One region of the Shewanella sp. SM20 genome, then DNA from elsewhere that is predicted to be linked to it. Evidence: predicted binding sites of a transcription regulator. Region 1 holds the regulator's gene; the other holds the start of a gene.
The links. The regulator LexA, encoded in region 1, represses DNA repair genes until DNA is damaged. The targets are predictions, from matches to a motif close to TACTGTATNNNNATACAGTA.
Positions count from the first base shown of each region.

Region 2: recA (recombinase RecA) is a predicted target of LexA. The motif match lies at 3,511-3,530, and genes of this name have one in related genera.

Region 1 is NZ_JAKKRK010000012.1:26,511-34,012, reverse strand. It holds gene coxB (cytochrome c oxidase subunit II) at 1-1,483, opposite strand, end outside; gene L5M18_RS07030 (cell division inhibitor SulA) at 1,887-2,399, opposite strand; gene lexA (transcriptional repressor LexA) at 2,396-3,016, opposite strand; gene plsB (glycerol-3-phosphate 1-O-acyltransferase PlsB) at 3,177-5,600, shown strand; gene mtr (tryptophan permease) at 5,600-6,856, shown strand; gene L5M18_RS07010 (VOC family protein) at 7,005-7,502, shown strand, end outside.
Region 2 is NZ_JAKKRK010000001.1:191,652-199,153, reverse strand. It holds gene alaS (alanine--tRNA ligase) at 1-1,528, opposite strand, end outside; gene L5M18_RS00870 (regulatory protein RecX) at 1,848-2,318, opposite strand; gene recA (recombinase RecA) at 2,336-3,403, opposite strand; gene mutS (DNA mismatch repair protein MutS) at 3,806-6,376, shown strand; gene rpoS (RNA polymerase sigma factor RpoS) at 6,509-7,489, opposite strand.

The DNA.
Region 1 (7,502 bases):
TACCCCAAGCATTGCGTTCATAGGTAATGACTGCTGCAAGTTGCTGTGGGCTAAGCTGTTTGCCAAATGCCTGCATAGCCGTGCCCGTTTTGCCGTGCATCACAATATCGATGTGATTGGCGACTGGTCCAATGGCGATAGCACTACCCACTAGCGCGGGGAAGGCGGGTGGTATTCCTGCACCTGTCACTTGATGGCAGGCAGCACAGAAGGTCGCGTAGACAGTTTCACCTTCGGCCATGAGGGCGTCATGGCTGAGTGTGGGGAGGCTTGCGGGATCGACTGCAGCTGAGACGTCTTTTGCAGGAGCGGGTGTCGGGGTTGTACTGCTTGGTACCGCGGCGGATGTTTGTGCAGAATTGCCGTTCATGTACTCGTTGACGTCTTTGGCTTGCACTGCATCTCCAGTATTATTGCCCCAAGCATTACGCTCGTAGGTAGTCACTGCCGCGATTTCTTGTGCAGTCAATTGTTTACTAAACGCTTGCATGGCTGTACCCGTTTTACCGTTGAGCACAATTTCAAGGTGGCCGCTGAGCGGTCCCGTTGCAATCGGGCTACCTTTAAGGGGCGGAAATACGCCTTGCAATCCTTCGCCATTGGGCTGGTGGCAGGCTGCGCAGTGCCCGAGGTAAACTTGTTCGCCTAGAGTCATCAACTCTTCTTTACTTAGGGTTTGTGATAAAGCGGCTTGAGCGGCTTCAGCCGCAGCACCTGCGGCTTGTTTTTGCTCTGTGACCCAAGCCTCAAACTCGGCTTCGGGTAAGGCTTGTACTACGATAGGCATAAAACCATGGTCTTTACCGCAGAGTTCGGCGCATTGACCACGATAAATGCCGGGTTTGTCGATGCGAGTCCAGGCCTCATTGATAAATCCAGGGTTGGCATCTTTCTTAATGGCAAAGGCGGGTACCCACCAAGAATGGATGACATCCTCTGAAGTCATCAGAAAGCGGATTTTGCGGTTTATCGGTAGAACGAGCGGTTTATCGACTTCCAATAGATAGTTTTCACCCTTGGTTTCGGTGCCTTCGATTTGTGCTCTGGGTGTTGTCAGTATGCTATAAAAATCAATATCTTGATCGAAATAGCTGTAATGCCATTTCCATTGGGACCCCGTCACTTTTACGGTGAGATCGGCGTTACTGGGATCTTCCATTGCGATTAAAGTTTTTGTCGCTGGAATCGCCATTAAGATCAAAATGATAAATGGCAGAATCGTCCAAGCGATTTCAACTTTAGTGCTTTCGTGAAAGTGGGACGCGACAGCGCCTTTGGATTTTCTGTGGTTGATCATGGCGTAAATCATGACGCCAAAGACCACTAGGCCTATTGCGCAGCAGATATACAAGATGGTCATGTGCAAGTGATAAACCTTGCCACTGATCTCGGTCACGCCAGGGGTCATGTTGAACCGCATGTCTGCGGCGGTCAACGGTGGTGCGAAAAGCACCACGAGTAAACAATACAACAATTGCTTCACAAGACTTCTCCTCTGCCAATTGCGAATAGCAACTACAAAGAAGAGCAACACAGTAAGTCTCAACTCTATGCAAACTCTTCAGTTCCCAAAAAAGCTTTTTTGACTTCAACGTGCGTTGGCGGCTGTTACTTTTAATCAAGTATTGTTACTGCTGGTAATTAGCCACGCTGGCACATACTGCTGAAATAAATCTGTTCTCTATTTTTAGTGGCGCTTCGAGTTCGATAAATACTCGATTCATTGACCACGGAAGGTGATATATCATCACCGACTTAACCAACCATACTTGCTGTTTAAATATTGATCAAGATCACTTATTTATCTAATTATCTGAAAAATTGCCAAAAAAAAGCCTCACATTCATAGGTGAGGCGGCTTTCAAGGTAAAAAATTAAATGAATATTTAGTGTACAGCGCTAAAAAAAGATTGCTGACCGAAGAGATTGCCTTGCTCAATGCGTACGTCGGCATGTAAGTGACTGTTTACGTCTTCAAGCACTATGCCCATAGCTCGGGCACTTTTAGCCACGATTTGTAGGCGTCGATTATCCCGCGCATCTAATGATTGAGTCCAAGTAATGACTGCACTGGACGTACCACTTGTCAGGGCTTTTTCCATCGCCCACAGGGTTTCGACTTCATCTTTAGCATGTACCAGCAAAACTCTATCCATACGCACACCTGCGCTGGCAAGCATTTGCTTGTAGCCAATACTTGGTGGGTTGATGAGCACTAACCAACGGCCCTGTTGGCTTAACTGAGCGAGTTGTGCACTCAGATGAATTAATTCTTGGCGACCTTGAGTCTTAGTTGGCATACAGGCGATAGGCGCATGGTGCCAGTCATAGTCGGCATCACGGACTTCATCGAGCCACAAGCCCGGATGGCGGGGGGCATTGCCAAGTAGTTTATTCATAGCCAATCTCCATTACGGATCACACCGACGGCGAGTCCTTCAATTGTTAAACTTTGGAAGCCTAAATCCACTTTAATCGGGGAGTAATCTTCATTTTCGGCATGTAGATAGACCACATTACCTTTTTTTTCGAAACGTTTAACAGTGACATCGTCATCGACTCTAGCGACAACCACTTGACCATTTCTAGCTTGTTCTACTTTATGAACTGCCAGCAAATCACCTTCGAGAATGCCGATATTCTTCATGCTGTCACCCTTTACTCGCAGTAAAAAATCGGCGGCGGGATGGAACATGCTTGGGTCGACTTGGTAGTACTGTTCAACATGTTCTTGGGCGAGGATAGGTTCACCTGCGGCCACTTGGCCGATGAGCGGTAAACCTGTTTCAGTCAAATCTTCGATTTCCGCAGGCAGACGAATGCCTCGAGATGTGCCTGGCATGATCTCAATGCAGCCCTTTTTTGCCAACGCTTTAAGGTGTTCTTCAGCCGCATTGGCGCTCTTAAAACCTAAACGGGTTGCGATTTCTGCCCGAGTGGGTGGCATGCCAGTATCGGCAATATTTCGTTTAATTAGCTCTAAAATTTCAGCTTGGCGTGGCGTCAAAGGTCTCATGGTGTTTCCTGTTTTTCTATACAGTTACTGTTAGTATATACAGTATTATTTGCAGCGCAAGTATTAACCACTTTTTAGCTATGTTGGAGAGAATTAGCGAATATTGCCCATAGTCTGGTATTCTATCGGGCTAGTAAACGCACTTAATTGCATAAGAATAATGCCTAAACACGACTCTCTTTGGTTGAAATCATTACGTTGGATCCAAAAACACTTAGTGCACACTATTGTGGTGCCTCAGGATCCCTTTGCCGATCTGAATCTGGATGCTTCCAGACCCCTTGTTTATGTGATGAAAACTGAATCCCTTAGTGACATAGCTGCTTTGAGCGAAATAACGGCTAAGTTAGGTTTACCAAGCCCTTATGAGCCTCTAGTGGCTAATGGTGTGACTGCGCCTCGGGTTGTCTGTCTTCAAGGACGTAAGCCACTGTTTGGCGAACGTGCTGGTAATGAGCCTTTCCTCGAATGCTTTATGCGTTTGTTAGCCGTGCATAAGGAACGTCCTGAATTGGATATTCAACTGGTGCCCGTGAGCTTGTATTGGGGTCGCACGCCAGGGAAAGAAGACGACACTATGAAGGCGGCCGTATTTGAGCGGGAAAACCCGACTTGGTTGCGCAAGTGCTTGATGATTCTGTTCTTAGGTCGACATAACTTCGTGCAGTTTTCGAATGCCGTATCCCTGCGTTACATGGCTGACGAACATGGCACCGACATGGGGATTGCCCATAAGTTAGCACGGGTTGCGCGCGTGCATTTCCGTCGTCAACGTAAGGTAATGACAGGGCCTGTGCTGCCAAACCGCCAAGCACTGTTTCATTCGTTACTCAAATCTGAGTCGCTGCGCAAAGCGATTCAAGAAGAAGCCGCCAGTAAAAAGATTTCTGAGACCCAAGCGCGCGAGACGGCTATTGAGTATCTCGATGAAATCGCTGCCGATTACTCAGACAGTTTAGTGCGTATTGCCGAGCGTTTTTTAACTTGGCTGTGGAACAAGCTTTACAGCGGGATCAACATTAAAGGCGCCGAGCAAGTTCGGCAGTTACACCACGATGGCCACGAGATTGTTTATGTGCCTTGCCATCGCAGCCACATGGATTACCTGCTGTTATCGTATATTTTGTATTATCAAGGCATGGTTCCGCCGCACATTGCTGCCGGCATTAACCTCAATTTCTGGCCCGCGGGACCTATGTTCCGTCGCGGTGGTGCCTTCTTTATCCGCCGTAGTTTTAATGGCAATAAGCTGTACACCGCAGTATTTCGTGAGTATTTAGATCAGCTGTTTGCTAAAGGTTATTCGGTGGAATACTTCTCCGAAGGTGGCCGTTCACGTACTGGCCGTCTGTTGGCGCCGAAAACTGGCATGATCGCCATGACGATGAACAGTGTGCTGCGCGGTATCGAGCGTCCAGTCACGCTAGTGCCTGTGTATTTAGGCTATGACCATGTGATGGAAGTGGCGACGTATCATAAAGAGTTAAGTGGTAAGAAAAAGAAAAAAGAATCTGTGTGGCAGGTGTTTGGTGCGATTCGCAAACTTGGTAATTTCGGCCAAGGTTATGTGAACTTTGGCGAGCCGATTACTCTGCAAAACTTCTTAAATGAGCGCGCGCCAAACTGGCGTACTGAGTTGGCCGATGATCCTGAGCAAAAACCAAGCTGGTTAACGCCAGCGGTAAACGTGCTGGCGAATCGAGTGATGACGAATATTAACGATGCGGCGGCGGCGAGTTCGGTGACCTTGACGAGTTTAGTGTTGTTGGCCACAGATCAAAATGCCTTAGAGCGCAGTCTGCTGGAACGTCAGCTTGATCTGTATCTGACTCTACTCAAAAAAGTGCCTTACACTACTTATACTTCGGTTGCCGAAGGTGATGGTAAGCATTTAGTGCAGCAAGGTTTAGAGCTGAACAAGTTTGTTGTTTGCGCCGATCCTTTAGGTGAAATTGTGTCTATCGAGACGAGTCAGGCAGTGTCTATGACTTACTATCGTAACAATATCATCCACTTATTTATTGTACCGTCATTAATTGCGAGTTGTTTAACGCATAATGAGCAGATCCCGCGTCAGCAAGTTGTGTCAATCGTTGCCGATTTTTATCCACTGCTGAAAGCCGAACTCTTCATGGGCATTAAGGATGTACCTGCCTATGTCAATCAAGTGCTGGATTTCTTCATTGAACAAGGGTTAGTGGTTGAGACTGATACCTTAACTGTCGTGCCTGAACACACTAGCCAACTATTATTGTTAGCCAGTTCAGTGAGCGAAACTCTGCAACGCTATGCCATTATCTTCAATCTGTTAGCGAACAGACCTAAGATGGAGCGCTCAGAACTTGAGTCTGAGAGTCATCTACTTGCCCAGCGTTTAGGCGCTTTGCATGGCATTACTGCGCCAGAGTTCTACGATAAGAAACTTTACGGCACCTTGAGCGTTAAGCTCAAAGAATTGGGATATCTAGCGGATAACCAAGATAAGTCCAATATCAATCGCATACGAGATCAAGCCAATAGCTTATTACGTCCGTCAGTGAAACAAACGATAGTGGCGAGTGTCACCGCGGAGCATACAGTTTAATGGCAAATCATATGAATGCGGCTAAGCATAAGCCCGCAGGTAAGTCCTTGCTCGGCGGCGCCATGATTATTGCTGGCACGACCGTAGGTGCTGGGATGTTTTCTCTGCCCGTGGTCGGTGCAGGTATGTGGTTTGGCTATTCGATTTTAATGTTATTGGGCATTTGGTTTTGCATGTTGATGTCGGGCTTATTGCTACTCGAAACCAATTTGCATTTCGAACCGGGTGCTAGCTTCGATACTTTAAGCAAGCAAACCTTAGGGCAGTTTTGGCGGATAGTGAACGGCGTTTCCATCGCGTTCGTGCTGTATATTTTGACCTATGCCTATATCAGCGGCGGTGGCTCGATTGTGAATCACAGCTTGCAGGGCATGGGAATTGAGTTACCGCAAAGTGTGGCAGGGCTAGTGTTTGCCATAGTATTGGCGAGCATAGTGTTGATCAGCACTAAGGCCGTGGATCGCATTACCACGATTATGCTCGGCGGTATGATCATTACCTTCTTCCTCGCGATCGGCAATTTATTGATCGAAATTGATGTGACTAAGTTGCTCGAACCCGATGGTAATAACAGCTTTTCACCTTATCTGTGGGCGGCGCTGCCCTTTGGTCTCGCCAGTTTTGGTTACCATGGTAACGTTCCCAGCTTAGTGAAGTATTACGGCAAAGATTCCTCCACCATTATCAAGGCGATTTTCGTCGGCACCTTTATCGCACTGGTGATTTATGCCTGTTGGTTAGCGGCAACTATGGGCAATATTCCCCGCAGCCAGTTTATCGACATTATTGCCCAAGGCGGCAATATGGGTGTGTTGGTGGGCGCTTTGTCTGAGGTGATGGCGAGTAGCTGGTTAAACAGTATGTTGACCTTGTTTGCCAACTTGGCTGTGGCTTCATCTTTCTTAGGGGTGACCTTAGGTTTGTTCGATTATCTCGCCGATTTGTTTGGTTTTGATGATTCACGCTCTGGCCGAATGAAAACCGCGTTAGTGACCTTTGTGCCGCCAACGATTTTAGGATTACTGTTTCCCGATGGCTTCTTGGTGGCGATTGGCTTTGCGGCATTAGCGGCAACTGTATGGGCGGTAATTGTCCCGGCGCTGATGGCCTATAAATCGCGGCAGTTGTTCCCCGATAGCACAGGTTTTAGAGTGATAGGCGGTACACCGCTGATTATTCTTGTGGTGTTATTTGGCATAGTCACGGGTGCATGTCATCTGCTCGCGATGGCAAATTTACTGCCGCAATATTCCTAATTTGTTGTGATGATTTAAGCCCTCCATGTGAGGGCTTTTTTGTCTTTAGCGGTTGAGTTTTGTCTTACAGATCTTTTTAACCTGAATACTGGACAGAAATACAAACTCAGGCTTAACTCGAATGATTGTTAAAACAAAGGAGCCGATAATGAAAATGACTCAGTACGCACAAGGACATGCATGTTGGGTTGAACTTGCAAGCCATGATTGGCAGGGAACAACAGCATTTTACCAAGCGTTATTTGGTTGGAACTCGGTTGAAATGCCGATCCCTGAAGGTCACTTTTCGCTATTTAATTTAGCGGGAGATGACTTAGGCGCCATGTATCAAATCCCTGAGTCAGAAGCACATATCCCCAGCCACTGGCGTATCTACTTTGCCGTCGATGATATCGATGCCAGCATTGCAGAGATTCAAGCGGCGGGCGGCCAAGTGCACATGGGGCCGCATATTGTGGGTGATGCGGGCGTGATGGCGCAGGTGAGCGATCCTGAAGGCGCACGCTTTGCTTTATGGCAAGCGAAGAACCACATAGGTGCTCGCCGTCAGGGTGAACTCAATACCCTTTGCTGGGTTGAGCTGGCTTGCAAAGAGCCGCGTACTGAAGAAGCCTTTTACTGCAAAATCTTCCCTTGGACCAACATG
Region 2 (7,502 bases), on a different contig from region 1:
ATTGGCCTTTATCGCCTACTTGACCGCCAGATTCAGCGTAGAAAGGTGTTACATCGAGCACGACAACGGCTTCATCACCCGCTTTGATCGCCGTCACTGACTCACCATTTTGATAAATCGCGGTGACCTTAGCTTGACCCGCTAATTCGGTGTAACCACTAAATGCAGTTTCAGCATCAATTTTCAGCGCAGCGTTATAATCTGCACCAAAGTTACCGGCAGCTTGTGCGCGGCTACGTTGCTCAGCCATGGCGACTTCAAAACCTGCTTCATCGACAATGATGTTGCGCTCACGGCAGACATCAGCAGTCAAATCCATTGGGAAGCCATAGGTGTCATACAGCTTAAATACGGTTTCGCCGTCTAAGGTGTCACCTTTCAACTCGTTTAAGGCCGTATCTAAAATACCTAAACCACGTTCAAGCGTACGGGCAAATTGCTCTTCTTCCGCTTTCAGTGCCTTTTCAACAATCGCTTGAGTCTCAGCTAACCCTTTTGCTGCATCGCCCATCACCGCAATCAAAGACGGAACCAGCTTGTAGAAGAAAGCTTCGGTCGCACCTAACTTGTTACCATGGCGAACAGCGCGGCGAATAATACGGCGCAGCACATAACCACGGCCTTCGTTCGACGGCATAACGCCATCGGCAATTAAAAATGCACATGAACGGATATGATCGGCAATGACTCGCAGCGACTTTTCAGATAAGTCACTAACACCAATGACCTCTGCGGCTTTAGCAATCAAAGTACGGAAAATATCGATTTCGTAGTTAGAATGTACGCCCTGCATAATCGCAGCAATACGCTCAATCCCCATGCCTGTATCAACCGAGGGCTTAGGCAAAGGTAACATTTCACCCGATGCTTGACGGTTGTACTGCATGAAAACGATGTTCCAGATTTCGATGAAACGATCACCATCTTCTTCAGGACTGCCAGGACGTCCGCCCCAAATATGATCACCATGATCATAAAAAATCTCAGTACATGGACCACAAGGACCGGTATCACCCATTTGCCAGAAGTTATCTGACGCAAATGCAGCACCTTTATTGTCACCGATACGTATGATGTTCTCGGCAGCGACACCAATTTTTTTATTCCAGATTTCAAAGGCTTCATCATCTGTCTGATAAATAGTGACGCACAGACGTTCCTTCGGCAGCTTTAACGTTTCAGTTAAAAAAGTCCAGCCCAAACGAATCGCTTCTTCTTTGAAATAATCTCCAAAACTGAAGTTACCTAGCATTTCGAAAAAGGTGTGATGACGTGCTGTGTAGCCAACGTTATCCAAATCGTTATGTTTACCACCAGCGCGTACACAACGTTGAGCAGTGGTCGCACGCGTATAATTGCGTTTGTCCATGCCAAGAAACACGTCCTTGAACTGGTTCATGCCTGCATTGGTAAATAAAAGTGTGGGATCGTTGCCTGGCACTAATGAACTACTGTCCACAACTTGATGACCATTGCTGCGGAAAAATTCGAGGAAAGCGCTTCTGAGCTCTGCTGTAGTTTGATACATGAAATCATCCTGAATTGGGTAAGCATTACCAGCTACGCCTTAGGCTAGCCGTATTTCTATTTGCCAAGCATTATAAGCAGACTAAGGAAGGACGACCAGTCTTGATTGGTGATATACACATCAGGAATTTAATATTTTAGCGTGAATCGCCCACACCAGAGTCACTAGAAGCAAAACGACAGGATAAAGCACAAATAAAGACGGCGTAAGTTTATCGCGGCACGGACAATATTTAAGCTAGTGAGTCTAATGTGAAGTACGAAATGGACAATACCCATTGATGATATTTAGATGAGCTTTTACAGTCTTAGCTCCAAATTTAATAATTTTCATCGAGATCATTGGGATCTGAATCTAGTGCGTAAGTGATTTGATCGTAGCTAAAGCCTTGGCCCATTAAAAAACGCACTCGTTTGGCCTTTTCCTTTGCGATGAGATCCCGAGCTTTAGAGCCCTTCACTTCTGTCACACGGGGAATGCCGTATTTTTTGGTGGCTTTATCTTTTGCTAGCTCAAACCAGTCACAATCACAATTAACCAAAGCGGCTTCAATACAGTCTTTAGATAAGCCTTTCTGTGCGATTGCTTGGCGGATGCGTATTGCACCGTGGCCTCGACTGATGTGGCTTCGCACCAACAGTTCGGCATAACGAGCATCATTAATAAAACCGGAGGATTCGCAAGCATCGAGTACAGGTTCGATATCGTTAAGTTCGAAACCTTTTTCGAGCAATTTATCGCGGATTTGTAAACGGGAATAATCGCGGCGCGCTAACAGCGCGACCGCAATTTGATGGGCTGACTGACTCAGAATACTTCGCCTGTCTCTAAATCAATATTGTCCTCAGTACTATCATCAGCTTTGGCAGCCAAGGCACTCGGATTACTCAAAAGCAACTCACGTAGCGTCTTGTCAATTTCAGCCGCAATAGCTGGGTTTTCAGTCAGATATTTGCCAGCATTAGCACGACCTTGGCCGATTTTATCACCTTTATAGCTGTACCAAGCGCCCGCTTTTTCAATCAACTTATGGGCTACGCCTAAGTCTACTAACTCACCAGTACGGTTAATACCTTGGCCATAAAGGATTTGGAACTCAGCCTGCTTAAACGGCGCTGCAACCTTGTTTTTCACCACTTTAACGCGAGTTTCGTTACCGACCACTTCATCGCCGTCTTTAATGGCACCAGTGCGGCGAATGTCTAGGCGAACAGAAGCATAAAACTTCAGCGCATTACCACCGGTTGTAGTTTCTGGGTTACCGAACATCACACCAATCTTCATCCGAATTTGGTTGATGAAGATAAGTAAGGTGTTAGATTGCTTTAAGTTACCCGCAAGTTTACGCATAGCTTGGCTCATCATACGCGCCGCTAGGCCCATGTGAGAATCACCAATTTCGCCTTCGATTTCAGCTTTAGGCGTTAATGCCGCCACTGAGTCGACTACGATAACGTCAACAGCGCCTGAACGAGTTAAAGCATCACAAATCTCAAGCGCTTGCTCGCCGGTATCCGGTTGTGAACACAGCAGGTTATCAATATCTACGCCCAATTTTTTAGCATAAATAGGGTCTAGTGCATGCTCTGCATCGATAAAGGCACAGGTTTTGCCTTCACGTTGCGCTGCCGCAATCACTTCTAAAGTCAGTGTTGTTTTACCTGATGATTCAGGACCATAGATCTCAACGATACGACCCATTGGCAAACCGCCAGCACCTAAAGCAACGTCCAGAGACAGAGAACCGGTAGAAATGGTCTCAACATCCATAGAGCGATCTTCGCCCAGCTTCATGATGGAGCCTTTACCAAATTGTTTCTCAATTTGGATCAATACCGCAGCAAGTGCTTTCTCTTTATTTGGATCGACCTTCATTCCTGTTCCCTCATCAAGACAAGCATTAAGCTGTCAAAAGTGATATTCAATTTACAAACGGGTAATTCAAAAAGCCGCGCTTTTTGTCTTAATTCTGCTGACTAGTATACTGTACAATCATACAGTATCAAGACCTGTGACTGAATTATTTTTAGCTGATAGGATTTTTAATATGACCAAGGTTTTAGCGAATATCAAATCAGATAATAGCTCCCTTTGATCAATATCCATCGTTAAGGGCTCAATTTTCGCTAAATTATTGCTAAGATTGGCGCAACAAATTTTGCGTGGTCTTTTTAGCTGAAAATTGTACAGCAGTCTTCCGCTTCCATAGCGCTTAATCACCCTTAACCACACAAACTGTATCGCCTTTAGGCAGTCACAACGGACGATAACGATTTAATGAATGTAATTGATACCGATGATTTAGAAAAACATACTCCTATGATGCGTCAGTACTTGACGATGAAAGCAGAACATCACGATATGTTGCTGTTTTATCGCATGGGTGACTTCTACGAGTTGTTTTATGACGATGCTAAACGCGCTTCTGAGCTGTTAGGCATTTCACTCACTGCGCGCGGTAAAAGTGGTGGCGATCCTATTCCGATGGCGGGGCTTCCTTACCATGCTGTGGAAGGCTATCTTGCAAAATTAGTTCAAATTGGTCAATCAGTTGCGATTTGCGAACAGATTGGCGATCCCGCGACATCTAAAGGGCCAGTAGAACGTAAAGTGGTACGAATTGTCACGCCAGGCACTTTAACCGACGAAGCGTTGCTGCAGGAACGCCAAGACAATCTGTTAGCCGCGGTTTATCAAGGTAAAGTTGGTTTTGGTTATGCCACATTAGATGTTTCATCCGGACGTTTTGTGATTGCAGAGCTCGACACACGAGAGTCATTAGAAGCAGAATTGCAACGCACTAATCCCGTTGAAATTCTCTACAGTGAAGACTTTGGCGAACTAGGTCTACTTAACGGTTTTAAAGGCAAACGCCGTCGCCCCGAGTGGGAATTTGATTACGATACGAGTATCAAGTTACTACTGGCCCAGTTCGGCACTAAAGACTTACATGGTTTTGGTATCGCAGATGCACGTTTATCACTGCAAGCTGCGGGTTGCTTGATGCAATATGTCAAAGACACACAGCGCACGGCACTGCCCCATATCAATGCCATTATCCGCTTCAATCAAACCGATAGCATAGTACTCGATGCGGCAACTCGCCGAAATCTAGAACTCACTCAAAACCTTGCCGGTGGCCGCGATAATACCTTAGCCGCAGTATTAGATAACACGGCAACGCCTATGGGCAGCCGTATGTTACAACGCTGGATCCATCAGCCTCTGCGAGATCCTAAGCAAATTAAGGCGCGCCAACAGGCGGTGACTGAACTCCTCGATACCGCAGCCCACGAAGGTTTGCATGAGCAGTTAAAGGCACTTGGCGATATCGAACGTATCATGGCAAGACTCGCGCTGCGTACCGCTCGCCCAAGAGACTTTGCACGTTTACGTCAAGCACTGGGCTTATTGCCTGAATTACAACAGAGTTTAAGTACACTGAGCGCGCCACACACGACTCAATTGCGTCAACACTTAGGTGAGTTCCCCGCTGAGCAAGCCCTACTTGAGCGCGCGATAGTCGATAATCCACCTATGCTTATCCGCGATGGCGGGGTGATCCGTGAAGGCTACAACAGCGAACTAGATGAATGGCGCGGTCTGAGCGAAGGAGCGAGTGATTACTTAGTACAACTTGAAGCCAGAGAAAAAGAACGAACTGGCATCAATACACTTAAAGTCGGCTATAACCGCGTACACGGCTATTACATCGAAGTAAGCCGCCTGCAATCCTCACAAGTACCGCTCAATTATCAACGACGCCAAACCCTTAAGAATATGGAGCGTTATATCACGCCTGAACTTAAGGAATACGAAGAAAAAGTCCTCTCGAGCCAAGGTAAAGCGCTGGCACTCGAAAAGCAGTTATGGGAACAGTTGTTCGATCTTATTCTGCCCAAATTGCATGAGTTACAAGCCTTTGCTAGAGCTGCGGCTGAACTTGATGTACTGAGTAACTTTGCCGAGCGTGCCGAGACCTTAGGCTATACTTGTCCAGAGCTGAGCCAAGATATCGGCGTACAGATAGAGGCTGGTCGCCACCCAGTGGTGGAGCGTGTTAGCCAAACGCCGTTTATCGCTAACCCAGTGACCTTGCACAACCAAAGACGTATGTTGATTGTCACCGGACCCAACATGGGCGGTAAATCGACCTATATGCGTCAAGTCGCCTTGATTACGCTGATGGCCCATATTGGTTGTTTTGTGCCAGCAGATCGCGCCCTGATTGGCCCGATTGATCGCATCTTTACCCGTATTGGCGCATCAGACGATCTGGCCTCTGGCCGCTCAACCTTTATGGTAGAAATGACTGAAACTGCCAACATCCTGCACAATGCCACTGCAAGTAGTTTAGTGTTAATGGATGAAATCGGCCGTGGAACATCCACCTATGATGGTTTATCGCTAGCTTGGTCGGCGGCGGAATATTTAGCCCAGCAAGTCGGGGCTATGACCCTATTCGCCACCCATTATTTTGAGCTAACTCAATTACCTGACTTAATGGCAGGTGTTTACAATGTGCACCTTGATGCCATAGAGCACGATGATACCATCGCCTTTATGCATGCAGTACAAGAAGGCGCCGCCAGTAAAAGCTACGGCTTACAAGTTGCGGCGCTTGCCGGCGTGCCAAACAAAGTGATTAAAGCAGCGAAACATAAATTGCAGCAATTGGAGAGTCGCGATCATCAACCAGAAGGAACGAGGACGCCCATTCAAAGCTTACTCGCTTTACCTGAACCGGTTGAAAATCCAGCTTTGACTAAATTAAGTAGCATTAATCCCGATAACTTAACGCCAAAACAGGCGCTTGATTTGCTCTATGAGCTGAAACGCTTGAGCTAGACATCAGGTGATCTAAATAAAAGCCTAAAAATAACAACGCCCACTCTATAGTGGGCGTTTTACTTTATGACGTGATCTCACACTAAGTGCATTTTCTGGATAGCTTCTCTGAAAGGCACCAGAAGACAGATATTAGTTTCTAAATAAAGCTTCAACAGATAAACCTTGAGAACCCAATAAATCACGTAAGCGTTTTAATGCTTCCACTTGGATTTGACGAACACGTTCACGGGTTAAACCAATTTCAGCCCCCACATCTTCAAGCGTAGAAGGTTCATAACCTAACAAACCAAAACGACGGGCTAATACTTCTCTTTGTTTTGTGTTCAACTCGTTAAGCCATTTCACCACCGAGTTAGAGATGTCTTCATCTTGCACTTTATAGTCAGGGCCAACACTATCATCATCGGCCAATACATCTAATAATGCTTTCTCGTTATCGCCCCCCAAAGGCGTATCAACAGAGGTAATTTTTTCATTCAGCTTAAGCATGCGGCTCACATCAGAGCTAGAAACTTGCAGTTTTTCAGCAATTTCTTCCGCTGTAGGTTCATGATCCAGTTTTTGTGCTAACTCACGGGCAGTACGCAAGTATACGTTGAGTTCTTTAACAACATGAATAGGCAAACGAATAGTACGAGTTTGGTTCATGATAGCGCGTTCAATCGTCTGTCTGATCCACCAAGTCGCATAGGTTGAAAAACGAAAACCTCTTTCTGGGTCAAACTTTTCTACGGCACGAATTAGACCTAAATTACCCTCTTCGATAAGATCGAGCAGTGCTAAGCCGCGGTTATTGTAACGACGTGCAATTTTTACGACGAGACGTAAATTACTTTCGATCATGCGATTACGGGATTTTGCACAACCTTTTAAGGCCTTACGGGAAAAGTAAACTTCTTCTTCTGCGCTAAGCAGTGGGGAAAAACCAATCTCACCTAGATAAAGTTGAGTGGCATCAAGATTTTTTTGCAGGTCATCTTGGACCTGTTGTTCTATTCCTAGCTCTTGGACTAGATCGGTGGCAACTTCTTCTTTTTCAAGATCAAAGTCTACGGTTTCTACGGAAAAATCTACTAGTGCTTCTGCGGCAGTGCTATTTATGCGGCTCATGATCAAATCTCCC